Regions from separate parts of the Buttiauxella agrestis genome, predicted to be linked through region 3. Evidence: predicted binding sites of a transcription regulator. Region 3 holds the regulator's gene; each other region holds the start of a gene.
What was found. Region 3 encodes PhoB, which activates phosphate uptake and scavenging genes when phosphate is short. Its sites were predicted from a motif close to CTGTCATAAAACTGNCNNAT; they were not measured.

Region 1: ugpB (sn-glycerol-3-phosphate ABC transporter substrate-binding protein UgpB) is a predicted target of PhoB. The motif match lies at 1,620-1,639, and genes of this name have one in related genera.
Region 2: rpoH (RNA polymerase sigma factor RpoH) is a predicted target of PhoB. The motif match lies at 1,614-1,633, and genes of this name have one in related genera.

The regions. Positions count from the first base shown of each region.
Region 1 is NZ_UIGI01000001.1:123,014-126,292, forward strand. It holds gene DY231_RS00575 (high-affinity branched-chain amino acid ABC transporter permease LivM) at 1-68, shown strand, start outside; gene livG (high-affinity branched-chain amino acid ABC transporter ATP-binding protein LivG) at 65-832, shown strand; gene livF (high-affinity branched-chain amino acid ABC transporter ATP-binding protein LivF) at 850-1,563, shown strand; gene ugpB (sn-glycerol-3-phosphate ABC transporter substrate-binding protein UgpB) at 1,765-3,084, shown strand; gene ugpA (sn-glycerol-3-phosphate ABC transporter permease UgpA) at 3,192-3,279, shown strand, end outside.
Region 2 is NZ_UIGI01000001.1:114,770-118,048, reverse strand. It holds gene DY231_RS00555 (branched-chain amino acid ABC transporter substrate-binding protein) at 1-385, opposite strand, end outside; gene rpoH (RNA polymerase sigma factor RpoH) at 608-1,462, opposite strand; gene ftsX (permease-like cell division protein FtsX) at 1,720-2,775, opposite strand; gene ftsE (cell division ATP-binding protein FtsE) at 2,768-3,279, opposite strand, start outside.
Region 3 is NZ_UIGI01000001.1:3,889,069-3,892,347, reverse strand. It holds gene sbcD (exonuclease subunit SbcD) at 1-903, opposite strand, end outside; gene phoB (phosphate response regulator transcription factor PhoB) at 1,093-1,782, shown strand; gene phoR (phosphate regulon sensor histidine kinase PhoR) at 1,805-3,097, shown strand.

The DNA of each region.
Region 1 (3,279 bases), 3.8 Mb from region 3:
CAATGTCGCGTCCGCAATTGAAGCTTAAAAAAGAGCAAGTGGAACAAGTGAAAGGAGAGCAGGCATGAGTCAGCCATTGTTATCCGTAAACGGCTTGATGATGCGTTTCGGCGGCCTGCTCGCCGTAAACAATGTTTCTCTGGAACTGCATCCACAAGAAATTGTTTCGTTAATCGGCCCGAACGGTGCCGGTAAAACCACGGTGTTTAACTGCCTGACGGGTTTCTACAAACCTTCAGGCGGAACGATTCTGTTGCGTGACCAGCACCTTGAAGGACTGCCAGGTCAACAAATTGCACGGATGGGCGTAGTGCGTACTTTCCAGCACGTGCGTCTGTTCCGCGAAATGACCGTGATTGAAAACTTGCTGGTTGCCCAGCATATGCAACTCAAAACCGGTGTGTTCTCAGGTCTTCTGAAAACGCCAGCCTTCCGCCGTTCACAAAGCGAAGCGCTCGACCGTGCCGCAACCTGGCTTGAACGTATTGGTCTGCTTGAGCAGGCTAACCGTCAGGCGAGTAACCTGGCATATGGCGACCAGCGTCGCCTTGAGATTGCACGCTGCATGGTGACTCAGCCAGAAATTCTGATGCTTGATGAACCCGCGGCCGGTCTTAACCCGAAAGAAACGCATGAACTCGATGAGTTAATCATGGAGTTACGCAACCATCACAACACTACCGTGCTGTTAATCGAGCACGATATGAAACTGGTGATGGGCATTTCTGACAGGATTTACGTGGTAAACCAGGGGACGCCGCTTGCGAACGGCACGCCGGAGCAAATCCGTAATAACCCTGACGTAATCCGTGCCTACTTAGGTGAAGCATAATGGGGGTGAGGCTTAATATGGAAAATATCATGTTGTCATTTGACCATGTGAGCGCCCACTACGGAAAAATCCAGGCGCTTCATGAGGTCAGTCTGCACATCAAACAGGGCGAAATTGTCACCCTGATTGGCGCGAACGGCGCCGGTAAAACGACGCTGTTGGGAACACTGTGTGGTGATCCACGTGCTTCCAGCGGCAAAATTACCTTTGATGGTAAAGACATCACCGACTGGCATACCGCGCGCATCATGCGTGAAGCAGTGGCGATTGTGCCGGAAGGACGCCGCGTATTTTCTCGCATGACGGTAGAAGAGAACCTGGCGATGGGTGGCTTCTTCGCGGAACGCGACCAGTATCATGAACGCATCCAACGCGTTTACGAACTGTTCCCGCGTCTGCTGGAGCGCCGCATTCAGCGTGCGGGTACGATGTCCGGCGGTGAGCAGCAGATGTTAGCGATTGGTCGTGCGTTGATGAGCCAACCGCGTTTGCTGCTGTTAGATGAGCCATCGCTCGGCCTCGCGCCAATCATCATTCAGCAGATTTTCGATACCATCGAACAACTGCGTAGCGAAGGCATGACCATCTTCCTCGTCGAGCAGAACGCCAACCAGGCGCTGAAACTCGCTGACCGTGGCTACGTGCTGGAAAACGGCCACGTGGTACTGGAAGACACTGGTGATGCGCTTCTGGCTAACGAAGCGGTGCGTAGCGCTTACCTCGGCGGCTAGTTTATCGTTTCAACCACAAGGAGCCTTTGGCTCCTTTTTTTATGACATTTTGCCTCCAGTCATAATTCCTTCACTTCATCGTAACGATCCTGTCACCTCACGGTTATTTTTCTGTCATTCGCGCATGTCATGTTTTGATGCGAACAAAAACGCGTATTTTCGCGCAACTTATTCAACTCAAAATAATTCGAGAGATAAGACATGACTGCATCGTTACGACACACAGCAATTTGCCTGGCGCTTGGATGCGTATTTAGCAGTAGCGCCATCGCCGCCACTTCCATTCCTTTCTGGCACTCGATGGAAGGCGAACTGGGCAAAGAAGTTGATTCACTGGCTCAACGCTTTAACCAGACGCATCCTGACTACAAAATTGTTCCGGTTTATAAAGGCAACTACGAACAAAACCTGGCGGCAGGGATTGCGGCATTCCGTTCGGGCAATGCGCCAGCCATTTTGCAGGTTTATGAAGTGGGCACGGCGACCATGATGGCCTCGAAAGCGATCAAGCCGGTGTATGAAGTATTTAACGATGCAGGCATCAAGTTCGACGAATCTCAGTTTGTGCCGACGGTTTCCGGGTACTACACCGATGCGAAAACCGGGCATCTGCTTTCCCAGCCTTTCAACAGCTCCACGCCGGTGTTGTATTACAACAAAGACGCGTTTAAGAAAGCCGGTCTGAACCCGGATCAGCCGCCAAAAACCTGGCAGGATCTGGCTGATTACACCGCCAAACTGAAAGCAGCGGGCATGAAGTGCGGCTACGCCAGCGGCTGGCAGGGCTGGATTCAAATTGAAAACTTCAGCGCCTGGAACGGCCTGCCCGTTGCGACTAAAAACAACGGCTTTGATGGCACCGACGCGGTTCTGGAATTCAACAAGCCCGAGCAGGTGAAACACATCGCCCTGCTGCAAGAGTTGAACAAGAAAGGCGATTTCAGCTACTTCGGTCGTAAAGACGAATCCACCGAGAAGTTCTACAACGGCGATTGCGCCATTACTACCGCCTCTTCCGGTTCGCTGGCAGATATCCGCCACTACGCCAAATTCAACTACGGCGTGGGCATGATGCCTTACGACGCAACCATCCCGAATGCGCCACAAAACGCCATTATCGGCGGGGCAAGTTTGTGGGTAATGCAGGGTAAAGACGCGGCAACTTACAAAGGCGTTGCCGAGTTTATGCAGTTCCTCGCCCAGCCTGAAATCGCTGCCGAATGGCACCAGAAAACGGGTTACTTGCCGATTACCAAAGCCGCGTATGACCTGACGCGCGAGCAAGGTTTCTACGAGAAAAACCCGGGTGCTGACATCGCCACGCGCCAGATGATGAACAAGCCGCCATTGCCATTCACCAAAGGTCTGCGTCTGGGCAATATGCCGCAGATTCGTACCATCGTGGACGAAGAACTGGAATCGGTGTGGACCGGCAAGAAAACCCCTCAGCAAGCGTTAGACAGCGCGGTTGAGCGTGGCAATCAACTTCTGCGCCGTTTCGAGCAATCGACTAAGTCTTAAGTTTTTCAGTGTCGGATGACGCTTCGCTTATCCGACCTACGAATGGCTGTTTGTAGGTCGGTTAAGGCGAAGCCGTCACCCGACATTGTTCAGGAAAAGAATTACTTATGTCATCATCTCGTCCTGTATTCCGTTCCGGCTGGCTGCCTTATGCGCTGGTTTTGCCGCAGCTGATTATCACCATTATCTTTTTCA
Region 2 (3,279 bases), 3.8 Mb from region 3:
GCTCAGGCGCTGTAGCCGCAGGGGTGATCATCAGAATACCTTCGTCTTCGTAGATATCAGACGCAGGCTGAGTGGAAGAAGAACACAGGTGGCCGATAACGTATTTGATGCCATCGTTAACCACTTTGTTGGCGACCGCCACGGCTTGTTTCGGGTCACAAGCATCGTCATATTTGGTGATAACCAGTTTGTCGCCTTTGATGCCGCCTTTGGCATTAATATCCGCAACTGCTTGTTCTGCACCGGTAAATTCCTGGTCGCCATATTGAGCAACCGGGCCAGACATCGCCCCAACTACCGCTACTTTGATATCCTTCGCAAATGCTGCGTTGCTCATCGCAAGTGCAATACAACCAGCCAATAACGCTTTGCCCTTCATGTTCATCCTGAGAATCCCCATTCTTGTTGTGATTGGTATTTGTTGTGTTGTTTTGGCACGGTTTTATTTTTGGTTTACGAATACCGCGTGTGCCTTCGCCGCACTCAGAGTTAAAAACATACCCGAATTTGCGGTTTTTGGAATAACAATTTTTTCACAATAAGAATGGGAAAGTGACGGGCATAAAAAAACCGCCCCGGAAGGCGGTTTTTTATCTGACGGAAGAACTTACGCTTCGATGGCCATGCGCAGTTTTTTCATCGCGTTCTTTTCAAGCTGACGCACACGCTCGGCAGAAACGCCATAACGGTCGGCCAGTTCTTGCAGCGTGCTTTTGTTGTCTTCATCGAGCCAACGGGCACGGATAATATCCTGGCTGCGTTCATCCAGCCCCAACATGGCATCGCTGAGTTTATCAGCCGCGTGCGATTCCCAGTTGTCGTCTTCAATGCCATCGGCAAAGTTAGAAGACTTATCCTGCAAGAACAGCACCGGAGCCATTGGCGCGCTGTCTGAATCGTCGTCGTTGCCCATGTCGAACGTCATGTCCTGCGCCGCCATGCGAGATTCCATCTCACGGACATCTTTGCTGGAAACACCCAGCTCGTTGGCGACCATTTCCACTTCGTCCTGGTTGAACCAACCCAGACGCTGCTTAGTTTTACGCAGGTTAAAGAACAACTTACGTTGTGCTTTAGTGGTTGCCACTTTCACAATACGCCAGTTACGCAAAACGTATTCGTGAATTTCAGCTTTGATCCAATGCACAGCAAAGGACACCAAGCGGACACCCACTTCCGGGTTAAAGCGGCGCACCGCTTTCATCAGGCCGATGTTACCTTCCTGAATCAAGTCAGCCTGCGGCAAGCCATAGCCCGAGTAATTACGAGCGATATGAACAACAAAGCGCAGGTGAGACAGGATCAGCCTTTTCGCTGCTTCCAGATCGCCCTGGTAATGCAGCTTTTCAGCAAGCTCCTTCTCTTCCTCAGCCGTCAACATCGGCCAGGAGTTAGCGGCCCGAATATAAGATTCCAGGTTACCAACAGGGGCTAAAGCTAAATTTTGCATTTCTTTGGTCATTCAAACCCTCTCTTAGAGACTAACGTACAGGTTGCTACACAGTGCCACACCTGACTCCACGTCAAGCGCCAAACCGTACCACCCACAGTAAACTCAGACAGTGATGCTATCCACAAGTTCCGTGTAAAGCTGTGCATAGATTGCACACAAAATGTGACAGAGCTATGAAACATGGCAGGAGAAACGCTTACCGAGGTGGGAACGAGTCCCCTGCTGATAGGTACTTCGTAGCAGGGGACTAGTATATCAAAAAATTTTTACTCTGGGGTAAAACGACGTAAATGTTGTACTGTTGCTATCCACGCAGCCAACCAGCCGCTCATGGATGAAACCAGCAGCAGCAGCAGGCATTCGTCGAAACCTAAGCCCGTCAGATCGAATTTTGTGCCAAATACTTGCGCCACTTCGGTCACAGCAGATGACAAACGCCACACCAGAATTTCGGTCAAAATCAGCGATAAAAACGCCCCGCTAAAGCCTAATAACGCACCGCCGTACAAGAACGGGCGCAGAATGAATCCATCCGTCGCACCAATCAGTTTCTGCACGTTGATGGAGTCGCGGCGGGCAAAAATGCTCAGGCGCACGCTGTTACCAATCACCAGGAACACCGCGGCAACCATCAGCACGCCAATCATCGCAGCAACACGCCCTACCAGACCTGTCAGCGAGGCAAGACGCGCAAACCAGCTGTCATCCATGCGCACTTCATCGACACCGTTAATACGAGCGACACGGTCACGCAGAGTGTTCAGGTGATCTGTGGTCTGGAAATCCAGTTTCGGATTCACCACGGCAACCGCAGGCAACGGGTTCTCTTCCAACATATCCAGCGCGCCGCCAAAGCCCGACCAGTTGCGGAATTCGCCCAGCGCTTCGTCACGTGATAAATAGTTAACTTTATCGACGCCCTCTTCTGCCTGAATCGCACCCACCACTTGCTGCGCGGCGTTGTCATCCAGCGCTTTGTCGAGATAAACGGTAATTTGCGGCGAAGGATAATACTGTGTGGCGGCCTGATTTACGTTTTTGTAAACCATGTAGCACACGCTTGGCAGTGTGAGAGAAATGGCGATAACCATGACCGTCAGGAAAGTGGCTAAAGGCTTGCTGCGTAAATCTTGAACAGCCCCCTGCCAGGCGTAGCGGAACTGTTCGTTCACACCGCCCTTGAGGGATTTGCTTTTCGATTGAGGCCCTTTGCCGCGTTTTTTCACCGAGCGACCTAAATCCCCTAACTTATTCAGCGAGTTGATTTTATCCAGCTTGTTGCTGAAGCGCTTTATGTGATTGAGCGCGCTGCGTTTATTCACCTGCCAGGCCTCCATGCAAATGGCCGTCACTTAACGTCAACATGCGATAATTACGGCGGGAAATCAGCCCCATATCGTGTGTCGCCATCAGAACCGTTACGCCCACACGGTTAAACTCCTCGAACAGACGCAGAATCCCTTCCGAGAGCGCATCATCAAGGTTACCGGTCGGTTCATCCGCCAGCAATACCGCAGGCTTATTCACCACCGCACGAGCAATGCCCACGCGCTGTTGTTCGCCGCCTGAAAGTTGAATAGGGAAACTCTTCGCTTTATCGAGCAGGCCAACTTTATCCAGTGCCGCAGACACGCGGCGGCGAATGTCTTCACCGCTGGCACCCGCGATGATCAGCGGGATCGCCACGTTGTCGTAAACGGTTCTGTCCATCAACAAATGGTGATCCTGGAAGATCATACCAATCTGACGGCGCAGGAACGGCACTTCGCGGCTCTTGAGGCGGCTAATATCATGGCCGCTGAACGAAATCTTTCCGGCACTTGGCC
Region 3 (3,279 bases):
GCGCCACTGCGCGAGTTGCTGTTCGATTTCACTCAGAGAACCTTTGATGACCGCTAAAGGCTGGCTGACAGGCACCGTCAGCGGAGTTACTTCATGAAGCACGCCTTCGGCAAACTCAACCAGATAAACACTTTTGCTCTTGCCCGTTTCGTCAAAACTTAACGGGATGGGCGAGCCGCTATAACGAATGTGTTCAGTGCCACCAATGAGTTGGGCGCGATGGATATGGCCGAGTGCGATGTAATCGGCTGCCGGGAAATGCTGCGCCGGGAAAGCATCGAGCGTGCCGATGTAAATATCGCGTACCGCGTCACTTTTGGTCACGCCGACGGTGGTTAAATGGCCGGTAGCGATAATCGGCAGCCTCGTATCCGCCCGTAATTCGCAGGCTGCGTTGTAACACTGCTGGTAATGTTCGCTGATGGCTTCCATCAATGAACGCTGCTTTTCGTGGCCGGAAAGTCCCGCCTGGCTATTTTGAATATCCCGGGGGCGCAGGAACGGAATCGGACAAAGAATCGCACCCGGTTCCCCCGATTTAGTGTTGAGTACGATAGCTTGCTGGCTGGCATCATGCCGCGCACTGGCGATGACATAAGTATTCAGGCACGCCATTAATTCGCGAGATTCATTCAGCGTGGCGACGGAATCGTGGTTTCCCGCCAGCACTACAAGGGAACAGCCGGTTTGCTGCAGTTGCACCACAAAACGGTTATACAATTCGCGCGCGTAACTCGGCGGCGAACCGGTATCAAAAATATCGCCTGCGACAATTATCGCATCCACATCATGCTCGACTGCGGCTTGCAGCAACCATTCAAGGAATGCCTGGTGCTCCGGCCCACGGCTTTTGGTATAAAAATTTTGACCAAGATGCCAGTCTGATGTGTGAATAATGCGCATTGGTTGTCCCTTGGCATAAAAAAGCGTGGCGGGATTATAAAGCGGATGAGCAAGAACGACACAATTGAGTGTCATAATTCATTGTGATGAGTCGCCAGGCATTTATGTTTTTCATAAATCTGTCATAAATCTGACGCATAATGGCACCGCATTGAAACAACAATAATTATTCCTTGAGCAGGGCGAATCATGGCGAAGCGTATTTTAGTCGTAGAAGATGAAGCTCCAATCCGTGAAATGGTGAGCTTTGTGCTCGAACAAAACGGTTTTCATCCTGTAGAAGCGGAAGATTATGACGCCGCAGTGAATCTGCTTATCGAACCCTTTCCGGATTTAATTTTACTGGACTGGATGTTACCGGGTGGTTCAGGTATTCAATTCATTAAGCATCTGAAACGTGAAGCATTAACACGTGAAATCCCTGTCATGATGCTGACGGCGCGTGGTGAAGAAGAAGACCGCGTGCGAGGGCTTGAAGTTGGGGCCGATGACTATATTACCAAACCGTTTTCCCCGAAGGAGCTGGTGGCACGCATTAAAGCTGTGATGCGCCGTATCTCTCCGATGGCGGTGGAAGAGGTGATTGAGATGCACGGACTGAGCCTGGATCCGTCATCGCACCGCGTCATGACCGGTGAGAACCCATTAGATATGGGGCCAACAGAATTTAAATTATTACACTTCTTTATGACGCACCCGGAGCGGGTGTATAGCCGTGAACAATTGCTTAATCATGTATGGGGCACCAATGTTTATGTCGAAGACCGAACGGTGGACGTACATATTCGGCGGTTACGCAAAGCGCTTGAACATAGCGGGCACGACAGGATGGTACAAACAGTACGCGGTACGGGTTATCGGTTCTCAACCCGCTTTTAATTCCTTGTCAGGAGAGTGACGCGTGCTGGAAAGGTTGTCATGGAAAAGGTTGGTGATGGAGCTGGTGCTCTGTTGCATACCTGCCGCCATCTTAGGTCTTATTTTCGGCCATTTACCGTGGTTTTTATTACTGGCAGTCACCGGACTGCTGGTTTGGCATTTCTGGAATTTACTGCGTTTATCGTGGTGGCTGTGGGTGGATCGCAGTATGACGCCGCCGCCAGGGCGCGGGAGTTGGGATCCCCTGTTGTACGGTCTTCATCAGATGCAGCTGCGCAACAAAAAGCGCCGCAAAGAGTTAGGCAATCTGATTAAGCGTTTTCGTAGCGGAGCCGAATCTCTGCCCGATGCGGTGGTTCTGACCACGGAAGAAGGGACGATTTTTTGGTGTAACGGTCTGGCGCAACAATTGCTGGGGTTACGCTGGCCGGACGATAACGGGCAGAACATCCTTAACTTGCTGCGCTACCCGGAATTTACTCGCTATCTGTCGCAAAAAGAGTTTTCACGTCCGTTAACTTTGGTACTCAATACGGGCCGCCATCTGGAGTTCCGTGTGATGCCCTACAGCGATGAGCAGTGGCTGCTGGTGGCGCGAGATGTGACTCAGATGCACCAGCTCGAAGGGGCGCGACGTAATTTCTTTGCTAACGTCAGTCACGAACTGCGAACGCCGCTCACGGTGCTGCAAGGTTATCTGGAGATGATGCAGGACCAGACGCTTGAAGGACCGCTGCGTGAGAAAGCATTAGGCACGATGCGCGAGCAAACTTCGCGCATGGAAGGGTTGGTTAAGCAGCTTCTGACCCTTTCAAAAATAGAAGCCGCTCCGGCGATGGTGCTCAATGAAAAGATTGATGTGCCGCTGATGCTGCGTGTTGTAGAGCGTGAGGCGCAAACTCTCAGCCATGAACGGCAGACGATACAATTTGATATCGACCCCACGCTGAAAGTCTTTGGCAATGACGAGCAACTGAGGAGTGCGATTTCCAACCTTGTTTATAACGCGGTCAACCATACGCCAGAAGGCACGCATATTACGGTGAGCTGGAAACGCGTGGCGGGCGGGGCAAGTTTTAGCGTGACGGATAATGGCCCTGGGATTTCAGCAGAACACCTTCCGCGCCTGACCGAGCGTTTTTACCGCGTCGACAAAGCGCGTTCGCGCCAGACGGGCGGCAGTGGGCTTGGGCTGGCGATAGTCAAACATGCTTTAAGCCACCATGATGCACGTCTGAATATTGAAAGCCAGCCGGGCAAAGGTTCGACGTTTTCCTTTGTTTTGCCCGAGCGGTTAATCGTTAGCGAGAAATAGACCGATAATCAGTTTTCGTCGGTCGGATAAGCGAAGCAACATCCGACACTAGCGCAATAAGTGTCAAAATAACTTTCCACAGGCCAATATTCTGGCCTGTGTTTTTTTTGCCCACATGTAAATCAAAAACACTCAATCGGTTATAATTTAACCACACAAAAGACCATGATCTTTTCCTATGA